Linked DNA regions of Lujinxingia vulgaris. The main gene of each other region encodes a partner of the protein of the gene in region 2 in a complex. Links are inferred from orthologs where the notes say so. Each region holds a gene or a part of one and is shown on either strand. Other genes may lie near its edges.

Region 1 (11,858 bases), on a different replicon or contig from region 2:
TGGTGGCGTTCGGGGCCGAGATCATCGGCAATGAGTGCGCCCGACAGCTGCGTGAGCGCGGCGTGAGCGCCGACTATGTGGTCGCGCCGGTGGGAAGCGGCGGGTTTGCCTGCGGGCTTTTTGGCGCGTTTGTGCAGGAGGGCTCGGTGCCCGGCGTGCAGCTGGTGGGCGTGCAATCCGGCGGTGACGCCAGCCCGGGTAAGGGTGCTGCCAGTCTGGTGCGGGGGCGAGTGGGGGTGCATATGGGCACGCGCTCCTTTGTGCTGCAGGACGCGCTCGGCCAGGTGGTCACGCCGCTGACCGACGCCGCGGGGATGGCGATGCCCGTGGTCGGCCCTCAGCATGCGCGCTGGATGCGCACCGGCCAGGTGCAGTACGTGGAGCTCGCCGACGCGGAAGCTTACGCCGCGGTGCGCACCCTGGCGCGCGCCGAGGGCATCCTGGCGTGCCTGGAGAGCGGCTACGCGCTGGCCTACGCGCTGCGCCTTGCGCCCACACTCCCCGAAGATGCGCACGTGGTGGTGGGTTTGAGCGGCGACGGCGCGCGTGACTTAGGGCGCCTCTCGCGCACCCGGGGCGAAGGAGCGACATCGTGAGCGATCGGTTGCAAGGGCTGGAGGAGCGCGTCGCGGCGCGGCGGCCTCTTTTGATGGTGGCGCTGGTCGCCGGCGATCCGCACCTCGACGCCACCCTCGACTATATGGGGATTCTGGCCGAGGCGGGCGTCGATGTGGTCGAGCTTATCGTGCCCTTCTCGGAGCCCGCCTACCACGGGGCGGTGCTGCAGCGGGCGATGGCGCGCGCGGTGAACGAGCAGCTGGAGTGGGCGCAGATCGAGGAGATCGCCGAGGAGTTTCGGCGCTCGTATCCCTCGGTAGCGATGATCGTCTCGACCTACCTCAACCGTCTGATGGCCGCGCCGATGGGGCCGACCTTTGCGGGGCTTAAAGCGGCCGGGGTCGACGGGTTGTGGATCTACGATCTTCCGATGGAAGAGGCCGGGGAGGTGGAATCGCACAGTGAGGCTGCGCAGCTTCCGCTGGTGCGGGCGGTCTCGGCGACGACGTCGCTCGAGAGGTTTCGGGAGATCGCGCGTCGCGCTCAGGCTCCGATCATCTGGACCGGGCATAGCGGCGGGGAGCTTTCGCTGACGGGTGAGGCCTTTGAGGAGCGGCTGCGCACCTTTGGGGAGTACACGCGTCGGCCCATCCTGGCGTCGATGGGGGTGACCACCGGCGCCGAGGCCCAGGCGGTGGTGCGGGCGGCCGACGGAGTGCTCATCGGCAGCTCGGTGGCCTGGCTGCTGGAGGGGCGCGGGCCGGATGTTAAAGAGCGCCTGCGCCGCCATGTGGTGGAGCTGCGCGCGCGGGTCGATGAGGTCGCCGGTAAGGCGTGAGTCCAGCCGGGTCACCGCGGAGAAGTTGGCGCGGTGGGCGGGTAAAAGGCACCTGGTCGAACTTAATCGTCAGACTCGGAGGGGCTATGCGATCGGGCGTTTGCGACCTCGTCGGCGTTGCGGTCGGAGCGCCGGGGGCCAAAGCCCAGCTGGCGGTTGACCTCCGGCAAAAAGTCCACGCTGCGCAGGTGCAGGTCGCGCTGGGGGAAGGGGATCTCGATGCCCGCCTCGTGCAGGACTTCCCATAAGATGAAGTTGAACTTGCCGCGCAGCTTGCGCTCGGTGGTGCTGCGGCAGTCAAAATGCACGAGCAGCTCAAAGTCGATGCTGTTGTCGCCAAAGCCCACCAACCAGACATCCGGGGCGGGGTGTTTGAGGATGTTGTCGTCGCGGCTGGCCGCCTCCAGCAGCAGCTCTTCGACCTGGCGCGGATCGGAGTTGTAGGAGACGCCGATGGGGATGTGCACGCGTACGATGGAGTCGTGGAAGGTCCAGTTGATGATGCGACCGCTGACGATGTCTTTGCTCGGGATGAGCATGTCGTAGTTGTCGGGGGTGCGCACGACCACGCTGCGCGCGCCCACCGCCTCGACGCGGCCGTAGACATCGTTGACCGAGATGAAGTCACCCTTTTTGACGGCGCGGCCAAAGAGCAGAATAAAGCCGCTGATGAGGTTCTCGGTGAGGTTCTGCAGGCCAAAGCCGATGCCCACGCCCAGGCTGGCCATCACCACCATCACCGCCGAGGGCTGCACGCCGAGCGCCACCATGCAGAGCACAAACGCGACCACGATGAGCGCGTAGTTGATAAGTGTGTTGACCGCGTAGGCCACGCCCACATCGACGTTAAGCGCCGGGTAGACTTTGGCGTTGAGCAGCGCTTTGAAGAGGCGAATCGAGAGGACCGTCGCCACCACGATCAGCGCAATGGTGAGCAGGCTGTAGATGGAGATGGCGACGTTGCCCACCGAGACGAAGGGCACTTTTAAGAGGGCGACGACCGGCTCGTAGAGAGCGAGCAGACGAAGCGCCAGGGTAACTACCAGCAGGCCGCCCAGGGCGAGTGTCCATTGCTCGATGGCGCGCAGCAGCGGGGAGGCCAGCGCGTCTTCTTCGCCGCCGGCCTCCTCGCGGGCTTCTTCGCGCTTGTGGGCCACATAGGCGCGCAGGCGCTCGGCGGCCGAGAATGAGAGCGTCAGCAGCACGATCAGCGCATAGCCACGCGCCAGGATGAAGGTCGCCGCGTGCACAAAGCCGGCGGCGTTGAAGAGCAAGAGCGCGATGGTGACCGCGAGCATCCCGTAGTAATTCGCCGAGATCGCGCGCCGCACCATCGCGTAGAGCGGGGAGCGCTGGGGGGCGGGGAGCAGCGCCAGCACCGCGTCGCGGGCAAAAAAGAGGTAGAGCGGCGCCAGCGCCAGGGTCAGCCGGAAGGCGAAGTACACAAAGCCAATGGCGTCCGGCCGGTAGTCGAAGTGATAGAGCGCGGTGAGCAGCAGTAAAAAGCCCAGCGAGATGCGCAGGGTGATCAGCGCAAAACGCTCCAGGCGCAGGTAGTGCTCGGTAGCGCCCGCGTCGACCGGGCTTAAGCGTAGCGTGGTGACGATGATGGCGTGGGCCGCGCGGTAGGCCAGCAGCCACCACAGCGCATCGGAGAGCACGCGGGTCCACGCCACGCTGGAGAAGGCGGCCTGGATCGGGAAGTAGCTCAGCGCGACGAGCAGGGCGATGGCCGCAGCGCGCCCCAGCAGGAGCGCCAGGCTGCGCAGGAGGCTTGTGAGCCAGGGGGAGAGGTCGACGTGCACCAGAATCTGGGTGCGTCGGGCCACGCGCTGGGCCTGACGGTCGAGCAAAATAAAGAGTACCCCGAAGACCAGCAGGATGAGGATGGGCACCGCCCAGTCCACCAGCACCCAGGGGTTGACCTGGGCGATGTTCTCGCGCAGGTCGCGCAGGCCATCCCACAACGCGTAGGCGTCGGTGAGGAGGTGGTCGGCCAGGCTCAAATCGAAGAGGAGAGGCTCCCGAACCAGAAAGTCGGCGTAATTTTGTTTCAGCAGGGTCTGAGCCTGCTCCAGGCCGGGCTCCACCGAGTGCACATCGACGCCGGGGGGCTCGGGATCACTCTCCCCACCGCTCTCCTCGCCGCCACCTTCACCGGAGGGCTGGGGCGGACCGACAAAGGGGATGTCGAGCTGCTGCGCGTGGAGCGGGCCGAGCATCGCGAAGGTCATCGCGAGGAGTGAGGCCAGCGTCAGCAGAAAGCGCAGCGTCGGGCGTGACTTTTGAGGCTGGGAGTCGAACATAGGTGCCAGGGCCGTCGACGGAAGATCATCGGGGAGGTGAAGGTTTCGTAAGCGCGCACGTCAATGTACGTGGCGACGCGACGTTCGTCACCTGCGGTGAGGTGCCCTGGCGCGGTGCGGGACGGCCTGCGACGGGCCCTGAGCCTGTGGTTGCCTGACCCACCCCCTGCTGTTATAACTCCGTGCTGTCCACAGACCTTCGCGCGACGTGTCGCGATATCCATTTGAGGAGATACCCCATGAAGATCGCTCGTTTTTTCGCCGTGTTGCTGGTCACGCTGTTGCTCTCGTCGGTCGCAGTCGCTCAAGAGGCGGTGCAGAATGAGGAGTTCGGCGTATCGGTGACGCCGCCGAGCGCCTGGGAAGTCAACGCCAGTGATGACAAGGCCGTCGCCAACTTCAAGCACGCCGAGACCAGCAGCCAGATTCAGGTCATCGGCACCAAGCTGATGAGCCAGGACGTGGCCGACGTCTTCTTCAGCACCTTCCACAAGACCCTGACCGAGTCGAGCTTCGAGCAGCAGAGCAGCGCGGCGTCGACCATCGGTGAGCGTGAGGGCAAGCTGAGCAGCTACGCCTACACCCACTCCGGCCAGACCGTGAACGTGGTGGTGTTTGAGTTTCTGCGTGAGGGCACCGCCTGGCTGGTGATCGGCTACATGCAGGACAGCGAGGCGCAGAACCTTCGCGGCGACTTTGATTCGGTGGTCTCGTCGATGAGCTTTGAGGCGGCCGAGTGAAGCTGAGCTTTGCCAGCTTTTGCAGGCCCGCCGCTCTGTGGAGCGTGCGGGCCTGTGTCGCTCTGGCGCTCGGGGGGAGCGTGATGAGCGCGCCCTCGCCAGCGCAGGCCCAGACGGCCGGGCCGCAACGCGGTGAGCCATTGCTCTCGGAGGCTGATGCGGAGGTGCAGCGCGCGGACGACGGCCTGCCGCCCACCGCCAGCGGTCGCGTGGAGCCGGAGGCAGTCGAGGCGCGGGCGGAGGCGGTCACCCTCGAGGAGATCGGCGCGCGTATACGCCGCCCCACCGGGTGGATCATCGTGCCTTCGGGGCGCGGCGCCGTGGCGACCTTTCGGGCCACCAGCGACAGCGAGGCGCAGATCGAGGTGCGCCTCAGTGGAGAGATCCTGGTGGGGCGCGCCGAGCGCTACGCCCAGAGTTTTCAGAACCAGATCCAGGGGGCGGGTTTTCGGGTGGAGACGGCCGAGCGCGACGTCGACTTCGGCGGTCGCACAGGCGATCTTCTCACCTACGGGGTCGATGCCGACGGGGAGTCCTACAGGCTGATGACCTGGCTGCACCACAGCGAGGAGCAGATGTGGGTCTTTTCGCTCTTCTGCGTTGAGGGGCGCCTGGAGGCCTACCGCGAGGTTTTTGAGGAGCTCATCGTCGCGATGACGTGGAGCGACGGCGAAGGCGCCGAGTAAGGATTCCAAGAACGACAAGGAGGAGGGGCGCCGCCGGGGCGTTTGCCGGCGCGCGGGTGTGGGCGCAGCCCCCCGGCGCGCGATCAAGCTCGGGAGAGGGGGCAAAGGTGCAGACCGAGGCGTCGTCCTCGGCGCGTGGCAGGCAGGCAAAGTGGGTGGGGCAGTCGGCATCAAGGTTACAGGGCTCGGAGCAGTAGCCGGTGCCGGTGGGCGCGTGGTCGATGAGGCAGAATTCGGGGCAATGCATGAGATCAAAAGCGCAGTAGTCGCCGGGCTGGCCGCGGTGCGGATCGCAGACGCCGTCGACGCAGCGGCCGGCGTCGGGGCAGTCTGTGTCACGTGCGCACTCGCGGCCCTCGGCGGGGAAGAGGGCGCAGAGGCCGAGCTTGTCGTCGGCGCTCAACGTGCGCTGGCGGCCGTCGCGCAGGTAGGCCGCGCTCATCGCGGCGGCGTTGTGGGCCAGTGTGTGGGAGAGGCCCAGGACGTGGCCGAGCTCGTGGGTGATCACCGCCTGCAGGTCGACCGCAGGGCGCTCGGGCTCGGCAAAACGCTGAAAAGGGTCGGGCGATGGTCGCCAGACGACAGCTGTGCTGTTGAGGGTGACGCTTGCGCGCTCCTCAGGAGAGGTGGGGTAGGTGGTCCAGGCGATGCGCTCGGCGTTCGGGCCGATGCCCGGCTCAAAGTTCAGCTCCACCGCCTCCACTTCGCTGACCTCCTCGCCAGCCTGCACCTCGGTCTTAAAGGCGACCTGCGCACAGCTGACCGCGTTCCAGGTGCGGGCGGAGGCCTCCATTGCCGCGATCACATCGCCGGGCTGCACGCCTTCGGGGAGCGGTCCTTTAAGGCGCAGCGTCAGCGGCAGATGTTCGGGCTCGGGGGCAAAGCCGTTGAATTCGGCGCGTGGGGAGTAGAGGAGGTCGGCCAGGGCGCCGGGGGGGGAGGTGGGAGCGGGGTCCCAGCGAAGCTCGGCAGCCACGGAAAAAGGCGCGAGCGAAGCGAGCGCTGCCAGCAGGGCGGCGCTTCGACGCAACACCCTGGCGAGCGCGCGGGGCATGGTCACTCTCCGGCAGGTGTGTCGAGGCGCTCGATCGTGGCGCGCTCGCGTAAGCTTTGCAGGAGGGCGCGGCGTTTGGATTCGAGCAGCGCGCGGTTGGCCCGCTCGCGCAAAAGCGGCTCAACCTCGTCGAAGTCGCGCACGCCGGCTTCGCGGCGCTCGTGCACGCAGTAGACCGTCACGCTGCTGCCGTCGGGCGCGGGCACCACCGCGCTCTTTGCCGGCGCGTCGCCAGCACCGAAGAGCCGGAACCCGGCCGCGGCCGGAAGCTGATGGCGCTGACGCCAGCCCAGCTCCCGGTGCGTTGCCTCCTCGGGGAGCGTGTCGGGGGCGCATTTCGCGCGGCTGATGCGGGCGGCGCGCTGACGGTCGCGGGCCGAAAGGGTGACGCTGCTGACGCGTACTCGCTCGGCGGCGGGGCGGCCGGCGGCCACCCGCGCATAGATCTCGCGCAGCTGCGCCTCGCTGACCGCGGGCTCCTCGGCCGACTTTGAGCCGTCCTCACCCAGAAGCGTGTGCTCCAGCACCATCGACTCGTGGACCTCCCGACGAAAGTCGCTCATCGAGAGGCCTTCGGCTCTGAGGTAGCGCTGAAACGCGGTGGTGGAGCCGAAATGCTCTTCGACGCGCTCCTCAACGGCCAGGTCCACGCGTTTGGGCGCGATCTCCACGGCACTCTGCGCGATGTGCTGGCGCAAAAGCTCATGGTCGATGAGGCGGTCGATGACCTCGGCGCGCTTGGCCTGGCGAATGTTTGCGTTAAAGGGGCGGCGCGCGTGGCGGTAGAGCTGGTCGATGCGATCGAGGCGCTGCTCCACTTCGGCAGCGTGAATGGGCACCTCGTTGACCCTGGCCACAACTTCCGACGCCTCCACTGCGGCCGCAACGCCGGCCTCCTCTGCACCCTCCGGGCTCACCTCGCCAGACGCCTCCGCTGAGACTTCGGCAGGGGGCTCCTGTAAGCCCGGGTCGCAGGCCAGCACCGGGATCGCCAGGAGCAGCCCGAGGGTCTTGGAGGTCAGGATGTGCAGTAGGTGGTTCATAAAGGCGTCTTACAGGGAGTGGCCGGGGCAAGCAACAGGGGCGCGTCGCGTAGAGAGAATGCCGCGCATCGCCGCGTGCATTCCCGGCGTGGAGCGGCAGCGAGGGCTTCGACACGAAAATGTGTCGAGAAATTTAGATCCATTGCGATGCGGCACCGTTGGTAGTCGGGAAGGCTTTGATGATCGCGGCTCAGAGTGGAGCTGCCCCGACAAATAAGGAGAGGTCATGAACACGTCGCAGGTTGCATGGATCGTACTGGGTGTGGTGGTGGGGCTGATGGTGGGCCTGCGTCAGGCGCCGCAGCTTCAAAACACCGAGACGGTGCTGCCCTCGCTGGCCACCGCAGCTGGCGAGGCGCTGATGACGCCGCTGACGCCGTCTGCGACGACCAGAGAGAGCGAGCAGAGCGGCGCGCTGCAGCTGAGCGCGGAGCTGGCGCACGCGCAGGTGCTCGCTGAGCGCGAGTCCGAGACCTACCTCGATGTGCAGCTTCAGACGGGGGAGTCTCGCGCGGAGCGTCGCCCGGCGCTCAATGTGGCGCTGGTGCTGGACCGCTCCGGATCGATGGGTGGCGAGCCGATGGCGCAGGCCCGCAACGCAGCGGCGCGCTTCCTGGAGCGGCTGCAGCCCGGCGATCGCGTCAGCGTGGTCTCCTTTGGTGCAAACGCCCGTGTGGATGTGCCTTCGCAGCCCGTCGATGCGCATAACCTCCCCTGGTTGATCCGCACCATCGATCGCATTGATGCCCTGGGCGCCACGCACCTGAGCGGTGGCATTGAGGAGGGGGCCCGCACGCTTCTGGCCTCGCGCCAGGCAGGCTCGGTCGACCGCATGATCGTGATGACCGACGGACTTCCCACCGCCGGTATGACCGGTGACGAGGAGCTGCAGCGCCTGGTTCGCGGGGTGCGCTCGCAAGGCATCTCAGTCACGACGCTGGGCTTTGGCACAAGCTACAACGCCGATTTGATGGCGTCGCTGGCCGAGGAGGGCGCCGGCAACTACAGCTACATCGCCCGCGCCTCCGACTTCGAGCAGGCGTTTAGCGAAGAGCTCGACGCCCTGGCCACCACCGTCGCCACCGGCGTCACGCTCACGCTGATCCCCTCGGCCGGCGTCCACTTCGAGGAGGTCTACGGCATGCCCGTCGACGTGGGCGCCGGGCCGCTGACCCTGGGGCTGGGCGATCTTCGCGCCCAGACCAGCCGCCGGGTGATGGTGCGCGTCAAGACCCGCGGCATCCCGCGCGATGGCAAGGCGGCCATCCGCGCCATCCTCACCTACCAGGATCGCGTGGCCGAGCGCCCCGTGGAGAACGAGCTGCTGGTGGAGGCCAGCACCACCGGCGATGACGTCGCCATGGTCAGCAGCCTGCGCCCCGAGGTGATGGTGCGCGTTCAGGAGGCTATCGCCCTGCGCGCCATCCGCGAGGCCACCCGCGACTACTCCCGCGGCGATCAGAAAGCGGCGACCGAGCGCCTCAAGCGTGAGCGCAGCCGCATGGAGGATGTGATGAGCCGCTTCAGCCTGCCCAAACGCGCCCTGGCCCCGATCTCCGATGAGATGCAGAATGTGAGCTTCGGCATGGAGCGCGCCGCGCCGAGCTCGGCTGCGGGCCGCTCGCTGAGTTTTGAGCGCAGCGAGCGCGACCTGGAGCTGGAGCGTGGTGAGGCCGCCCCGGGTCGCTTCTGATATCGCCATAAAACAACGTCTTCGCCCGCTCGCCGGCGCTTGACCCACGGGGGCCTGGCCCCCAGATTGTGCCGCGGCAGACGAGGTCTGCCGCGGCACTTTTGTTGATGGTGAGCGAGCCCCCAACCCTGCGAGGCCCTATGAGCACTTTGAGCTGGCCGGCCGACGGCCCTATGGAGATCCACAGCCACTCCACCGTCAGCGATGGCACCTACGAGCCCGAACGCATGGCCGAGCTGATGGCTGAGAAAGGCGTGGCCCACTGGGCGCTCACCGACCACGACACCACCGGCGGCCTGGAGCGCGCGCGCGTGGCCTGCGCCAGGGTGGGCGTGAGCTTTATCAGCGGCATTGAGATCAGCGCGCAGTCCGAAGGAAAGTCCATTCATGTGCTCGGCTACGGCTTTGACCCCGAGGAGCCCAACCTCGCCAGCTACGCCGAGAAGATGGAGGTCGCGCGCCACGAGCGCATGGCCGAGATGGTGGAGCGGGTGCGTGGGCTGGGCCTGGAGGTCACGCTGGACGATGTGATGGCGCAGTCGATCCAGGGCAACGTCGGCCGGCCCCACCTCGCGCGCGCGCTGCACGCCCGGGGGCTTGTCGACACCCCGCAGGAAGCGTTTGATCGCTGGCTGCGCGCCGATGGCCCGGGCTATGTGCCCATGGCCTACCTCTCGGTGGATGATGCGCTGGAGCTTATCGCTGGCGCCGGCGGCATGGTGATACTCGCCCACCCCGGCCGCTACACCACCATGGTCGATCATCTGGATCGCTGGCGGGAGGCCGGGCTCTTTGCCCTGGAGGTACGCCACCCCTCTCACGATCTGGCCACCGAGCGCCGGCTCGTCGACGTGGCGCAAAAGCACGATCTCAGCATGAGCGCCAGCAACGACTGGCACGGAAGCCTCCCCGACGACATCGAGCGCCTGGGCCGCGTGAACTTCAGCCCGGCCTGGCGCGACGCCTTCTTCGAGCGCTTAAGCCAGACCGCCTGGGCCGAGAGCCAGGGCTGGCGCTGAGCCTGCCGGCGTAGAAAGGGGAGCGCCTTTTCTGCGCGCCCCCTCATGATCCAAAAAAAACGCGCCGAGTCGTCCCGGCGCGTTTTTTTATGATCGAAAAAATTAGAAAAAAAGTTCGAGCTGTTGGGGGAGGTCGTCGTACTCGTGGTCCAGGCGCACGCCCACGCCCAGCAGGCGCACGGCGCGTTCGCTGCGCTCGAGCGCCTCGGCCAGGAGCGGGGCGTAGCTATCGAGGGTGGGGTCGGTGAGTTCAGCGCGCTCAACCGTGGTCTGGCGAAAGTCGTCGAATTTGACTTTCACAAACACCGCGCGAATGGGCGGGCGTTTTTTTCGGCCCAGGCGCCGGTGCAGGCTCTCTATCAGGGCGGGCAGCTTGGCGGTGCAGGCCTGAAGGTCGGGCAGGTCGTTGGCGTAGGTGTTTTCCACGCTCACGCTGCGGGCGACCCGCTCGGTGCGCACCGGCCGATCGTCGATGCCTCGCGCCAGTTCGTAGAGGCGTTTTCCGCGCTTTCCAAAGCGGCGCACGAGCTCGGCGAGTTCGATGCGTTGGAGATCGCCGCAGGTCTTGACGCCCATGTCATGGATGCTGCGCGCGGTGACCTTGCCCACGCCGGGGATGGCTTTGACGGGCAGCTCCTGCATAAAGGCCGCCACCTGATGGGGGGCGATCACCGCCTGACCGTCGGGCTTGTTGAGCTCGCTGGCCACCTTGGCCAGAAACTTGTTGATCGATACTCCGGCCGACGCCGTCAGACCGGTCTCCTTGAAGATCGCCTCGCGAATGGCGCGGGCGCAGAGCGTGGCGCTGCCGTGGTGGTGGGGGGTGTGCGTCAGGTCGAGAAAAGCCTCGTCGAGGGAGAGGGGCTCGATCTGATCGGTGTAGCGCTCAAAGATGCGGCGGATCTTCTGGCTCTCCTCGCGGTACACGTTCATGCGCCCGGGCACGATGATGAGCTGGGGGCAGAGGCGCATCGCGTAGGCCGAGGCGATCGCCGACTTGACGCCGAACTTTCGGGCCTCGTAGTTGGCCGTGGCGATCACCCCGCGGCGTTGCGGATCGCCGCCCACCGCGATGGGGCGACCCCGCAGCAGCGGGTCGTCGCGCATCTCGATGGCTGCAAAAAAGCAGTCCATATCGACGTGAATGATCTTCCTCATGAGCTCTTTCGCCTTACTCTGGGCCGCGCTCGGGTTCCGGGCAGGCTCGCCGGCTCTTTGTAACAGGCTTGAAACGCTTGAGAAATTCTCAAGTCCTCCTTTGACAAGCCGGCGGCCTTTTCTCTATGAGAGCCCCGGACCTCAGGTCCAACCCTCACCCTCAATCCCCATCCAGAACATCCTATCGGGAGGTCGTACATGCAGTACGTCAATCGCAAGTCCCTGGTTGTCTCGCTGGTTCTTTCCCTGGCTGCCTGTGGCGGCTCTGAGATTCAGGCTGAGCCTGCACCGGACCTGACCATCGAGTCGATCGAAGCCGGCGACGTCTGCGCGACCGGGGGCATCATCGTGTATGTCGATGGCGTCGAGAGCGCCACGGTCTGCAACGGCACCGACGGCGTCGACGGCAATGATGGCGAGCCGGGCACCGACGGGGACGCTCCCGAGGTGGTGGTGGAGACCATCGAGCCCGGCGATGTGTGTGAGGCCGGCGGCCAGGAAGTGCGCGTGGAAGACACCGACGGCACCGTGCTCAACACCGCGGTGGTCTGCAACGGTGTCGACGGCGAAGCGGTCGCTCCTCAGGTGGTCATCGGTGAGGCCCAGAACTGCGACTTCGGCGGCGTCTCGGTGACCATCGGCGACGCGGATCCCTTTGAGGTCTGCGACGGCGCCGACGGCGAAGCTGGCGAGCCGGGCGAAGCCCCCTCGGTGAGCGTGGGCAGCCCGGCGGACTGTGAGTTCGGCGGCGTCTCGGTCACCA
Region 2 (11,932 bases):
CCGTGAGCGTAAGGTCGCCCTCGGCGATGGCTTCGCTGACCGTCTGGGCGTCGCGACCGGTGTGAATCATCGCCCGCGCGATATGGCGGGTGATGCCCTCAGCGAGCAGCCCGGCCTCCAGGGCATGATCGACCACCACATTGGGCAGCGGCACGTCGTCCTCATCGACCCCGTCGACGCCGAGCAGGCGCAGGGTGGTGCGCTCCACGGCCACGGTGGTGCGCTCGCGAATAAACGCGTCCATCGTGTCGGCGATGTCGCTGGCGGCCTGGCGCGCGCGGTCGATGATGCGGGAGTCGAGATCGAGTTTGGAGGCCATAACGTGTACCCGAAGCGAAGAGGCAAAAAGAGAGGTGGAGGGGCGAAGAGACCGGCGCCCGCCGCGTCAGCAGCAGCGGCGCTCAGGGGCCCGGTTTACCCCGAGCGTAGCGGGGGGAGCAAGATCAGCGATGAGGGCCATCGTCATGATTTTTCGCTCAAGACCCTTTGAGTGAATCACCGCCTGAAAACGTTTGAAATTCAGGCATTTATACGGACCCGGGGTCGCGCGTTTCACGTGAAACAGAGTCATTCTACGAGGCCAAAAAGCCTCGTGTTTCACGTCTTTTGCCAGGCCGAACTCGAAACACGAGAGCTCGCGAGAGAACGTGCATCCGAGCCTGATTGAACATTACCTGATTGAACATTAAAGGGCGGGGCGCACCGCTTCGAGCAGGCCGGTAAGCATGGCGTCACAGCTCTGGGTGGCGCCGGCGGTGGATCCGGGCAGGGTCACCAGCAGAGTGTGGCCGGCCTGGCCGGCGACCCCGCGGGAGATGAGCGCGCGGGGGGTGCGGGCCTGACCGTGGGCGCGGGCGGCCTCCATGATGCCGGGGATGGGGCGTTGAATGCGGGACTGCACCACCTCGACGGTGCGGGCGTAGGGCTCAAGGCCGGTGCCGCCCACCGTGATGATGAGGTCGAGCTCGCGGGCCAGAAGATCATCGATCGTCGCCTCGATGGGGCCCGGGTCGTTGCCGAGCAGGATGTAGTCAAAAATATCGACGCCCTCGCGCTTGAGCAGGCGGTCGCGCACGATGCGGCCGGCTTTATCGTCCTTAAAACCCTGCACCACCGCGTCGCAGGTGACGACGATGGCGGCGCGCACGCTGACCGGATCGCGAAAATCGCTCTTGCCGCCGCGTTTCTCGACAAGTTTGATGTCGGTCACGCTGATCAACCCCGTGTCGGCAGAGGCGTGGGGTTTGAGCATGTCATAAAGGTTCATCGCCGCGACGCTGGCCGCATACAGGGCCTCCATCTCCACGCCGGTCTGGCCGACTGTGGTGGCGGTGACCTCCAGGTAGATGCCCTCGGACAAAAAGTCGAAATGCACATCGCAGGCGGTGATGGGCAGCGGGTGGCAGAAAGGCAGCGCCTCCCAGGTGCGTTTCACGGCCATGATGCCCGCCACGCGCGAGGCTTCGATGGCGTCTCCCTTATCGGTCTTACGCCCGTGGGCCGTCGCCTGAAGGATGGCCGAGTCGATGCGCAACATCGCCGAGGCGCGCGCAAACCGCTCACTGGTAGGTTTGTGGGTGATGTCTTTCATTCTCAGATTCTCACTTAAGAGGTGCCGGCGATCTGCCTGCGCAATAACTGGCGAGCAAGGCGGTGTGCGTAACGGGCACAGCGTGGGTAAGCGCGGAGTCACAGGTCGGGGCCGTGACGCCCCGGGGTGGTGTTAACCCTGATCTTCGGGCTGAAGGGGAGTGCCGTCGAGGTAGCGCTCGGAGCCGTCGTCGTAATGCTCGAGCTTCCAGATGGGGGTTTTTAGTTTCAGCGTATCGATGGCGTAGCGGGCGCCCTCAAAAGCCGCGGCGCGGTGGGCGGCGCGGCAGATCACCAGCACCGAGGCCTGGCCCACCTCCACCCGGCCGGTGCGGTGCTGGATGCGGCAGCGCAGCACGTCGAAACGCTCCATCACCTCGGCTTCGAGCTCGCTTAAGACGCGGGCGGCAATGGCCGGGTGCGCTTCGTAGGTGATGGCGGTGACGCCCCGGCGGCCTTCGTGGTGGTTGCGCACATCGCCGCTGAAGACCACAAGGCCGCCGCCGGCCGGATCTTCGCATTCGGCCAGCAGGGCGCTCAGATCGAGCGGGGTTTCGGAGAGCCAGCGTGACGGAGTGGCGGGGAGGTCGGTGCCCCCGCTGACCGGCGGAAGCAGGTCGAGAGTCGCGTCTTCATAAAGGGGGGTCGAGGCCGAAACAATCGTGTTGTCCAACGCCACCGCCACCCGCGAGAGCATCGAAGCCAGCGAGGGAAATTCTTGCTCGATGGCCGAGAGGGCGTCGGCGACACGAACCTCCCCACCCTCATCGCGCCCCGGTGCAACCTGAATAAAAACATCGCGGCAGCCGGCGCGGCTGGCGAGTCCGGCGAAAAATCGCACGTGGATCTTCATCTCAACCTCCCAGGGCCGACATGCCCGCGGCGGTCACGTGACCTTTGCGCCACTGATGGCCGGCGGGTTTCTGGAAGACGGCGAGCTCAAAGATGGCCTTCAACGCCTCACGATCGCGGCGACGCGTCGCCTCTTTGAGCTCGTGCTGATCGTCGACCGCCAGACATGCCCGCAGCTCTCCGGTGGAGGTCAGCCGCAGCCGCGCGCAGGTGTCGCAGTAGGGGTTGGAGATGGGGGTGATAAAGCCCAGACGCCCCCGCGCGCCCGGGGCGCGGTAGTAGCGCGCAGGTCCATTGCCCACCTTCGCGTCGTCGGGCTCTACGCCGCGGGTCGCCATCAGCTCGGCAATCAGCTCGGTGAGGTTCACAAAGCGGCCCGCTTTTGCGTGCAGCGCGCCTTCGCCAATGGGCATGATCTCCATAAAACGCACGTCCACCGGGTGGGTGCGGGTGAGCTCAATCCAGCGGTCGAGCTCATCGTCGTTGACGCCGGCCAGGAGCAGGGTGTTGACGCGCACCGGGTCAAAGCCGCTCGAAAGCGCCGCCTCCAGCCCGGCCCAGGCTTTTTCAAAGGTGCCATTGCGGGTGATCTCGCGAAAACGCTGCGGATCGAGCGAGTCCAGGCTGATGTTCACCCGGTCGAGCCCGGCGGCTTTGAGCTCGGCGGCCTTGCGGTCGAGCAGCAGCCCGTTGGTCGTCAGCGCCACATCGGCCACGGCCGTCTCCCCTTTGAGCATCCTGACGAGCTCCGGCAAATCTCGCCGCAAAAGGGGCTCACCGCCGGTGAGGCGAATCTTATCGACGCCCAGCTCGCAGGCCACGCCCACCACAAAGGTGATGTCTTCAAAGGTCAAAAGCTCGGAGCGCGGCGCGCAGGGCAGACCCTCGGCGGGCATGCAGTAGGAGCAGCGCAGATTGCAGCGGTCGGTGACCGAGACGCGCAGCGAGCGGTGCGCGCGTCCGAAACGGTCGATGAGCTGCGATGAGGGGGGGGATGAGGTCATGGGCCGACTGCCTGCTAGAGAAACCCGAAGTCGGCGCTCAGTGTAGTGTGGCGAGGGGCGCTGTCCAGTCGTCTGAGTGGCGCGCGTGCAAAGGGGGTAGCCGAGCTCGGGCTCCCATAATCTCAAAAGAGGTCGCCATCATCCTCATCGAGCAACTTCAGGTCGTTGTCGGCCGCTTTTTTGCCCTCTGCCGGCGCCCGGAACTCTCCCGATCGATCCCACTCGCCGCGCACGGGGAAGCCGGCTTTCTCCTCAAAAAAATCGCCCTTCATCGGGCTTGTGCTGCGGGAGTGAAGTTCGCCGGAGACGGGCATCCGACCGGCCTGGGCGGTGGCGCCGGGGAGTTTGCGCCCCTCGGGGGTAAGGGTGGGGAACTTCGCGGCCTGATTCTCCAGCACAATCGCCAGGCTCACCGACAGCTCAGTGAGCTCCTCGAGGATCGTCTCATCGCTGAGCGCCCCGCGGCGTTTGAGGCGCAGATGGGCGTCACGCACCTCGATGTGGTGGGCGAAGGCGGCGGCCTCATTCCAGGCGTTCACAAGCGCCGGGACCTGCAAAAGCTCATGGGCCTGGGTGGGGCCTTCAGCGTAGACGGTGTCGATGGTGGGGGCCTCGTCGGCGTCGGGCTCGCTGATAAGGGTCAGCGTTTTGTGCAGCGCTTTGACGAGATCGATCTCCGCCTCCAGCTCGTAGCCCTCGCTCAAGGGGTCGCCTTTGCCGGTGAGAATAAGGGGGCAGGCGCGGTGCGAGCCCACCAGGCGCTCAACCCCGCTGGTGCTCTCGGCGTCGGGCTGGAGGTTGAAGGTCTCGGCGATCGTTCGCCAGTAGGATTTCGTCTTCATAAGTTCCTGCATGCGCGAGATGTTTTGCAAAATCCCAAAGAAGGCGGCGATGCCGAAGCCCACGATCACCACGATGACGAGCAGCTCGAAGTTCATAATGACCTCATCTCCACCAGCACAAAACACGCCACCTATTTCCCATCCGGACGGCGCTCACACTACCAACACCCCAACGTGCAGCAAAGCCGCAGCGAGTGAGCCCCCTGCTCGCCAGGTTCAGGTCGAGGCCTGGCGGGTTAAGAGCGCGACGTTCTCCACGTGATAGGTCTGCGGGAAGAGGTCGACCGGCTGCACGACCTCCAGCTGGTAGCCGCCCTTGATGAGCGCGACCAGGTTGTCCGCCAGGGTCTTGGGGTTGCACGACACATAGACCAGCGTGGGGGCGGCGATCTCCAGAATCTGCTCAATCGCCTGGTCAAAAAGCCCGGAGCGGGGCGGGTCGACGACCACCAGATCAATCGCGTCGCCGCGGGCCTCGATGAACTCGGGGCTGGCGAGCACCTTGCCGACGTCGCCCACAAAGAAGGAGGCGTTGTCGATCTGGTTGTCGGTGGCGTTTTTGCGGGCGTTGTCGACGGCGTCGGGCTGCAGCTCAATGCCCAGCACGCGCTCGGCGTAGGGAGCCAGGCAGAGGCCGATGGTGCCGGTGCCGCAGTAGAGGTCGAGCACGGTTTTGGGCCGACGGGGGTTGTCGGCGTCGAGCAAACCGGCGCGCTCGATGACCTCGGTGTAGAGCTGCTCGGCCTGCAGAGTATTCGGCTGAAAAAACGCACGAGGGTGAATCTCAAAGCGCAGCTTTTGCGAGCCCGGGAGGTGCATCTCCTCGCTCAAGACGGGGGCGCCGGCGAGCAACGTCTCCTCGATGCGGGTGCGGCTGCCTTTCTCGGCGATGTACTGCGACCAGTAAAAGGAGGTAATGGGCCGCCCGAGCTCCGAGGCCAGGCGTTGGGCCTCCTCCATAAACCCGCGCGCGGCCTGCTCCGCATCGACCCTCACATCGCCAAACTGCACCTCTTGTGCCGGGCTGGTCATCAGCTCCACCATCACCTCGCCAGTGCGTTTGCCCTCGCGGATGGTCAGGTTGCGCAGCCACCCCTCGTCGCGGCGGCTGTGGTAGGGCTCAAGCCCCACCGAGGCGCAGAAACTGCCCATCGCCGGCACAAAACGCGAGACGAACTCCGACTGCAGGTGGCACTCCTGCAGATTCAGGATCTCGAATTTGTAGCCCGAGGGGTAAAGCCCCAGCGCGAAATTGCGCTCGGCGTCGTCACCGAAGGTGAACTCCATCTTGTTGCGATAAAACCAGGGCTCCTCCATGCCTTTGAGGGGGAGCACCAGCCCCGGATCGAGGCCCACGCGCTGAAAATTCTCTTTGATCAGGCGCTCTTTGATGGCGAGCTGATGGCGGTAGCGCATCGACTGCAGGGTGCAGCCGCCGCAGCCTTTTCCGGCCTCTTCGCGGGTGCCAAAGTGGCGGCAGCGCGGGTCGATGCGCAGCTGCGAGGGCTCCAGAATCTCCAGCAGGGTGGCCGAGGCGCGCTTGCGGCGCGTCTTGTCGATGCGCACGCGCACCCGGTCGCCGGGGATGGCCTTGCGCACAAAGACCTCGTAGCGCTTCTCCATCTTCTGCGGGCCGATGACCGTCTCGACAAAGGCGACCCCTAAGCCCCGCTCGTTCATCTTGTCGATGGTCAGCTCGACCTCATCGCCGTGTCGAAATCCCCGGCTAAGCTCCAGAATCATGGTTTTGCTCTCTTCAGGCGTAGAAGGCTCAAAAGCGTCGATCGCCTTATTCGATGCGCTTCGACGGCATGGTTTTAAATTAAAACTGCTGTGTCGGGCACTCCGATAAGGGTTTTTCAATGTGAAAGAGATGTGTCGGACTGCCCGACACGGGTTTTTCAATTTGAAAATGCTCTGCCGATGGGCTCGACGAGGCTTTCGCCCTTTAAAAGAGCTCTGTCAAAGCCATCGCCGCGATGGTTTTGGTTTGAAACAGACGCGTCGTTCGCTCCGACGCGCTTATCTCAGGATAAAACAGCCGCGTCGTTCCCTTCGACGACGTATTTTGATGGTGAAGGAGCCGTGTCGTTCGCTCCGACACGGGTGTTTTAACCGGCGAAGGCTATGTCGTTCGCTTCGACACGGGTGTTTTAACCGGCGAAGGCCGCGTCGTTCGCTTCGACACGGGTGTTTTAACCGGCGAAGGCCGCGTCGTTCGCTTCGACGCGGGTGTTTCAACCGGCGAAGGCCGCGTTGTTCGCTTCGGGGCCACTGTTCTAACCGGCGAAGGCACCGACACTCCGTTTGAGCGATGTATTCGGTTCATCACCCCTGGTCCGAGACACGCTCGATGACCTGGCCGCCCTGCACATCAAAAATACTGAGATTCTCATCCAGCAGAATAAAATCGCGGTGGGTGGTGGTGATGAAGACCTGCCCTTGAGTGCGGCTGCGCAGAAAGTCGAAGAGCAGGCGGTTACGTTGCCGGTCGAGCTCGCTGGAGACGTCGTCGAGGAGGAGGATGGGGGCGAAGTGGTAGCGCTCTTCCAGGTAGGTGATCTCGGCGATTTTCATGGCGAGCACGAAGGCGCGGGTCTGGCCCTGGCTGCCGAAGGTGCGCACGTCGTGGCCGCCGAGCGTGGTGTGGAGGTCGTCGCGGTGGGGGCCAATGAGCGTGTAGCCGCGCTCGCGTTCGTCGCGCTCGGTGCGCCTTAAGGCCTGCTCCAGGGCGCGTTCCAGATACTGCGGGGAGTTTAGGGCTTCGGCCTCATCCAGAAAATCTTCGCCCTCCGCGAGCCAGCTCGGGGCGTAGCGCAGGTCGGCGGCAAGCGAGGGGTCGAAAATTGTCGAAAACGTGCGGGTGAGCACGGGCCGAAAGTGGGTGATGAAGTCCAGGCGGCGGCGCAGGATCTGGGCGCCGTAGGTGATGAGCTGCTCGTCGTAGACCGCGCGCAGCGCCGGGTCCTGGCGCGGCTCTTTCAGGAGCGCGTTGCGGTGCTTGAGCACGTCCTCGTAGTGGGTGGATTCGGTGCCAAAGGCGGGGTGGGCGTTGAAGATGGCGCGGTCCATAAAGCGGCGGCGCTCCGAGGGGGAGCCGCGCAGGATGCCGATGTCATCCGGCCCGAAGATCACGACGTTAAGAGTGCCGAAAAAGTCCGAGATATTGCGGACTTGCCCCTCATTGAGAAAAACCTTTTTGCCGCGCTCGGAGATCTCCAGGCGCACCAGGCGCTCATGGCCGCCGCGCTCCACGCGGGCTTCCAGGGTGGCCTCTGTGCGCTCGAAATGAATCAGCGCGCGGTTGGTCGTGCCGGGCCGAAAGCTCTTCACCGCGCTCAAGAGATAGATGGCTTCCAGGAGGTTGGTTTTGCCCTGACCGTTGGGACCGGCAATCACGTTAAAACGCGGGTTGGGCGTCAACATCACGTGCTGCAGGTTGCGAAAATCGCGCAGTCGGAGGGCTTCCAGAAGCATCGAATATATATCCCGGGGAACTTGGGCTCTATGGCTCAGGGGGGGCGCGAAAACGCGAACGCCCCCGGCGAAGGTCGTCGGAGGCGCGCACTAACTCATTTACTAAAAAAGCCGCAGAGCAAAGACTGGCCAGCACAGACTGGTCTGGTTGCCCTGATTAAAAGGATCAGAGGCGCATGGGCATGACGACGAAGAGCATCTCGTCGCGCTGGGTGTCGCGGATGAGGGTGGGGGAGAGGGTGTCGATGATCTCGATGGAGACCTCGGAGCCGTCCAGGGCGCTGACGACGTCGTTGAGGTAGCGGTAGTTGAAGCCAGCTTTGACGGCCTGACCGCTGTACTGCATCGGGACGACCTTGGTGGCTTCGCCGCGATCGGGGTCGGAGGCGTAGAGCTCCAGGCCGTCGTCGCTCAGCGAGATGCGCACGTTGTTGGTCTTGGAGCTGGCAAAGAGGCTGACGAACTTGAGCGCCTGCTGGAAGACGTCTTTTTCGACGACGGCGCGGTGCTCGCTCTCTTTGGGCAGAACCTGGGTGAAGTCGGGGAAGCTGCCTTCGATCAGGCGCACCGAGAGGCTCATCGGGCCGCTCTTAAAGACGATGTTGTTGTCGATGATGCCAAAGCTGAGTTCATCGCTCTTCGCATCGACGGTGCGTTTGATCTCCGCCAGACCTTTACGCGGGATGATGATGCCCTTGTTGAGCGCGGAGGGGATGTCGCCACCGGCGTCGAATTCTTCGGGCTTCGTCTCGATTTTCGAGAGGCGGTGGCCGTCGGTGGAGACCATCAGGAGCGTCTTCTCGTTGGTGACCTTGAAGAAGGCACCGGTGAGGTTGGCGCGGGCGTCGTCGGTGGAGACGCTGAAGAGCGTCTTGTCGATCATGTCGAGCAGGCGACGGGTGCCGATGGGGAAGAGCTCCACGCCCTCGATGTCGAGGAGGTGGGGGAACTCATCGGCGTGGGTGCCGACGATGCGGCAGTTGACGTTGCCGCTCTTGAGCTTGGCCCAGTGGTTGTCCTCGGTCTCCAGCGAGAGGGTGTCTTCTTCGAGGTTTTTGACGATGTCGAAGAGGCTGCGGGCCTGCAGGGTGACCTTGCCCGGCTCCAGCACCTCGCATTCGCAGGAGGTGGACACGGAGATGTCCAGGTCGGTGGCGTGCAGGGTCAGCGTGTTGCCCTCGGCCACAAGAAGCGCGTTGGACAGGATAGCCAGCGTGCTGCGGTGGCTGACGACGCCTTGAAGTTTGAAGAGCTCGTCGGTGAGCGTCTTGCTGGAAATGCGAATCTTCATGGAGCGCGTCTCCGCGGAGAGGTTTGGGTTCTTTAAAAAAATTTCCCGGCTCGTAAGCCCTGACAATCCACCACAGGTTGGAGAGGGTTTCAAGTGCTAATCGCCCTTGTAACTCGCGAGTTTGCGCCCCTTCGAGGTGCGAAGGTTTTCCACAGACACGGATCTTCTACCAGAAGACAAAAAAGGTTTGGTGTGTTTGAGGTACGTAGAAGAAGTAGGGCCTGTGGAAATGTGGAGAGGTGCGCTAAAGGGCCAAAATACTTCGACTATTTATCCACATTCGGATCGGGGAAAGCGTGTGGGAGAAGTGGGGAGAGTCTGAGGGCCGAGTTTGCCCCAGGTTTTCCAGCTGTGGATTAACAGCTTTAGCACAGGGTTTCGCACAGAGTTTTCCACAGCCCCTCTGGGCCAATCTCGATCGCAATAAGATCAAATTTTTCGAATCAGGGAGTTTTGTTCAGGGGATCCGGGTGCGCTGTTGAGGTCAAGAAGCCCGTGAGCGTGTGCATATGCGTGGCGGAAGGTTCTTGGGGCTGGCGTTGTTTTCTCAGTGAGAGCTGCGTGTGGGGTGTCGGATGATGGTCCTGGCCCCCGAAATGGTTGAAACACTTGAGGAGGCAGAGATGGTGAAGCGAAACGTGACGAATGAAGACGGGTCGAGGATCCACGTGAAGGGGGCCGAAGAGCCCGAGTGCGAGCACAGCCGCCGGGCGCGGGAGCACACGCTCTTTGGCGGGGCGATGGGAGCGCTGAGCGTGGCGGGGCTGGCGGCTTTTGGCACGGTGATGTGCCCTTTATGCGTGGTCGCCGCGCCTGCTTTTCTGGGCAGCGCGGCGTGGAACGCGCGCAAAGCCCGGCAGAAAAAGGCCGAGGATCCGGGGTACGACGGCAATCTTGCACCGGGGGATCGCGTAGAGTTCTGAGCAGTGCCAACCGCATCAGGACGACGTTGGCTGCGGTCGGGTTTTTTCGATCACGTTGGCCGGCAGAAAACCTGTAAAGCGTTGTGATCCCTTGAATAGAGCGCGTCCCGGGAGGGTCCACTCGTAGACAGACGATGTCTTCGATGTGGACCCTTTTTTATGCGTTTTACCCCAGGGCTGGCGATGACTGTTGCTCGATGGACCGCCCGGCGCGCTGCGGCGTCCGGATTTCTGACCCTTATCGTGTGGCTGAGCGGGGGATGCGCCGTTCACCACCATCACCATTATCCGCCAGAGTCCCAGGCGCCCTCCGAGGTGCCCGGGGCGCAGGTTGAGAGAAGCGGGACGGAGACCGCCGAGCCCCGGGCGGCGTCCTCTTCAGCGGGAGAGAGCGCTGAGACTGCAGAGGCGTCTTCTGGTGCGGCCGATCCTGGCGATCAAGACGTCGTGCCTGAGCTTCAAGCGGAGGCTCAGCCCGTCGCAACGCCGACCTCCTCGGACGATCCGGCCGGCCGCTTCGAGCCCTTTGAGGACTGCGCGGTGGATGATGATGTGACGGGCTGGGTGGTCGTGGACTGCCCCGACCAAAACTACCTGGTGCAGACGGGCCCCACGATGCGCGGGAGCTTCGATCGCCGCTTTGCCTATGCCGGGCAGCTGGCCACGAAACGTCATCCGAAAGAGGTCGCGTACTGGGGGAAGGTGAGTGATGTGCGTCTGAACCAGACGCGCTATCGCGCCATGCAATTTGAGCTTCGGGAGAGCCGGGATCAGGGGTTTGGCCTGTCGGCGCCCGATGAAGAAGGGGAGGTTGTGGCCGAGGGGATGTACGCCGCGGCCGACTCGGCGTTGGGAGCCATCGGGATGCTCTGCGTTGAGGATGGGCAGCTGGACCGGGCCGAATGCCTGCGTGTCTTTGAGGCGCTGAGCTCAGCCGAGGAGCTGCCTTTTGGAAAGGCGTTTTCCACAAAAATTGAGGTGCTGGGGTGGACGCTGGAGAGTGAGGGGGACTGCTACTTTTCGCATCCGGGACGGATCGACTGCATGACCGGCCATCTCTCGTGGACCCCTGGCGATCGTGAAGACCTCGACAACAAGCTCAACGAGACGATCGCGGTGTGGACCGATGATGGTGGCATCCCCGGGTTTCATAATCCGCATACCACCGGACCCTGCGAGCTTGCCGGACAGGCCACGACCTGCCACCGGGTCGAGTACAAAGGAGTGCGCGATGAGCCCGGTGAGATCTTGCATCTGGCAATAGTGCAAGAGGCAGAGGAGGAGGTGCTGGTGCGGTGCTCTTATAGCACCCGCTATCCGGTGCCGGAGCCCTGCCGCCAGGCGTTTAGCGATGCGCGTTGAGCCGCAAACCAGCCCGAGCCGCACCTTTTGATTCGACTCGGGCTGGTACCTCGCCGCGTCTCTCGCGCTGGCGCGCGAGATTGCCGGCTGGCAGACGCTCAGTCCTCGTTGGAGTCCTGCTGCTGCATGTCCTCGTCTTTCTTCTCCTCCGAGTCTTTCTTCTCCTCGGAGGGGGTGATGGGCCCGCCGCCGCGGCCCTGGCGGCTGTTTTCACGATCTTCGATGCCGGCGGGTTTCTGGCGCTCGGGGAAGGAGCCGGCCAGCATGTCGACGCCCTCCTGCGGCTCGGCCATGTCGATGAGGACGGCGCGCTGCTGACGAATCTCGTTGGTATCGATGTCGAGGGCTTCGTCGCGGGCGTTGAGCAGAGATTCGTTGAGCTCCCCGTCGGCGTTGAAGGACCAGGCCAGCATCGGCTCACCCATAGGCAGTTCGTCGCCTTCGACGCTGGCGTTGCCGGTATGCCAGAGGTGGAAGGTCTTGCCGTAGCTGTTGATTTTGCTCTCCATCAGCGCCTGCTCGGCGGCGTCGGGAAGGCCCGGGGCGACGAGCTGGCCGGAGAGGATCTCGTAGTTATGGGGGTGCCAGTAC

The links.
Region 1: the proteins of dnaN (region 2) and dinB are in contact, whole or in part, in a solved structure (PDB 1OK7), measured with the Escherichia coli proteins. The link is inferred for Lujinxingia vulgaris from one-to-one orthologs.

The regions. Positions count from the first base shown.
Region 1 is NZ_VOSM01000002.1:568,968-580,825, forward strand. The notes cover bases 9,068-11,858. They hold dinB (DNA polymerase IV), read right to left. Parts: upstream 11,096-11,858; coding sequence 10,040-11,095; downstream 9,068-10,039. Other genes in these bases: FRC98_RS05900 (PHP domain-containing protein), read left to right, coding at 9,068-9,937; FRC98_RS05910 (hypothetical protein), read left to right, coding at 11,294-11,858. Also shown: FRC98_RS05860 (pyridoxal-phosphate dependent enzyme), read left to right, coding at 1-596; trpA (tryptophan synthase subunit alpha), read left to right, coding at 593-1,396; FRC98_RS05870 (mechanosensitive ion channel family protein), read right to left, coding at 1,459-3,702; FRC98_RS05875 (hypothetical protein), read left to right, coding at 3,942-4,442; FRC98_RS05880 (hypothetical protein), read left to right, coding at 4,526-5,128; FRC98_RS05885 (matrixin family metalloprotease), read right to left, coding at 5,085-6,182; FRC98_RS05890 (SurA N-terminal domain-containing protein), read right to left, coding at 6,185-7,225; FRC98_RS05895 (vWA domain-containing protein), read left to right, coding at 7,452-8,918; more of FRC98_RS05900, read left to right, coding at 9,059-9,067. UniProt on the Escherichia coli protein: Poorly processive, error-prone DNA polymerase involved in translesion repair and untargeted mutagenesis. Copies undamaged DNA at stalled replication forks, which arise in vivo from mismatched or misaligned primer ends.
Region 2 is NZ_VOSM01000012.1:818-12,749, reverse strand. The notes cover bases 6,995-9,859. They hold dnaN (DNA polymerase III subunit beta), read right to left. Parts: upstream 9,057-9,859; coding sequence 7,932-9,056; downstream 6,995-7,931. Other genes in these bases: FRC98_RS17980 (hypothetical protein), read left to right, coding at 9,680-9,859; recF (DNA replication/repair protein RecF), read right to left, coding at 6,995-7,765. Outside these bases: kamD (lysine 5,6-aminomutase subunit alpha), read right to left, coding at 1-319; FRC98_RS18015 (cyclic pyranopterin monophosphate synthase MoaC), read right to left, coding at 686-1,591; FRC98_RS18010 (molybdenum cofactor biosynthesis protein), read right to left, coding at 1,724-2,443; GTP 3',8-cyclase MoaA, read right to left, coding at 2,445-3,446; FRC98_RS18000 (hypothetical protein), read right to left, coding at 3,569-4,384; FRC98_RS17995 (class I SAM-dependent RNA methyltransferase), read right to left, coding at 4,505-6,031; more of recF, read right to left, coding at 6,617-6,994; more of FRC98_RS17980, read left to right, coding at 9,860-9,979; FRC98_RS17975 (hypothetical protein), read left to right, coding at 10,163-11,341; FRC98_RS17970 (OBAP family protein), read right to left, coding at 11,440-11,932. UniProt on the Escherichia coli protein: Confers DNA tethering and processivity to DNA polymerases and other proteins. Acts as a clamp, forming a ring around DNA (a reaction catalyzed by the clamp-loading complex) which diffuses in an ATP-independent manner freely and bidirectionally along dsDNA.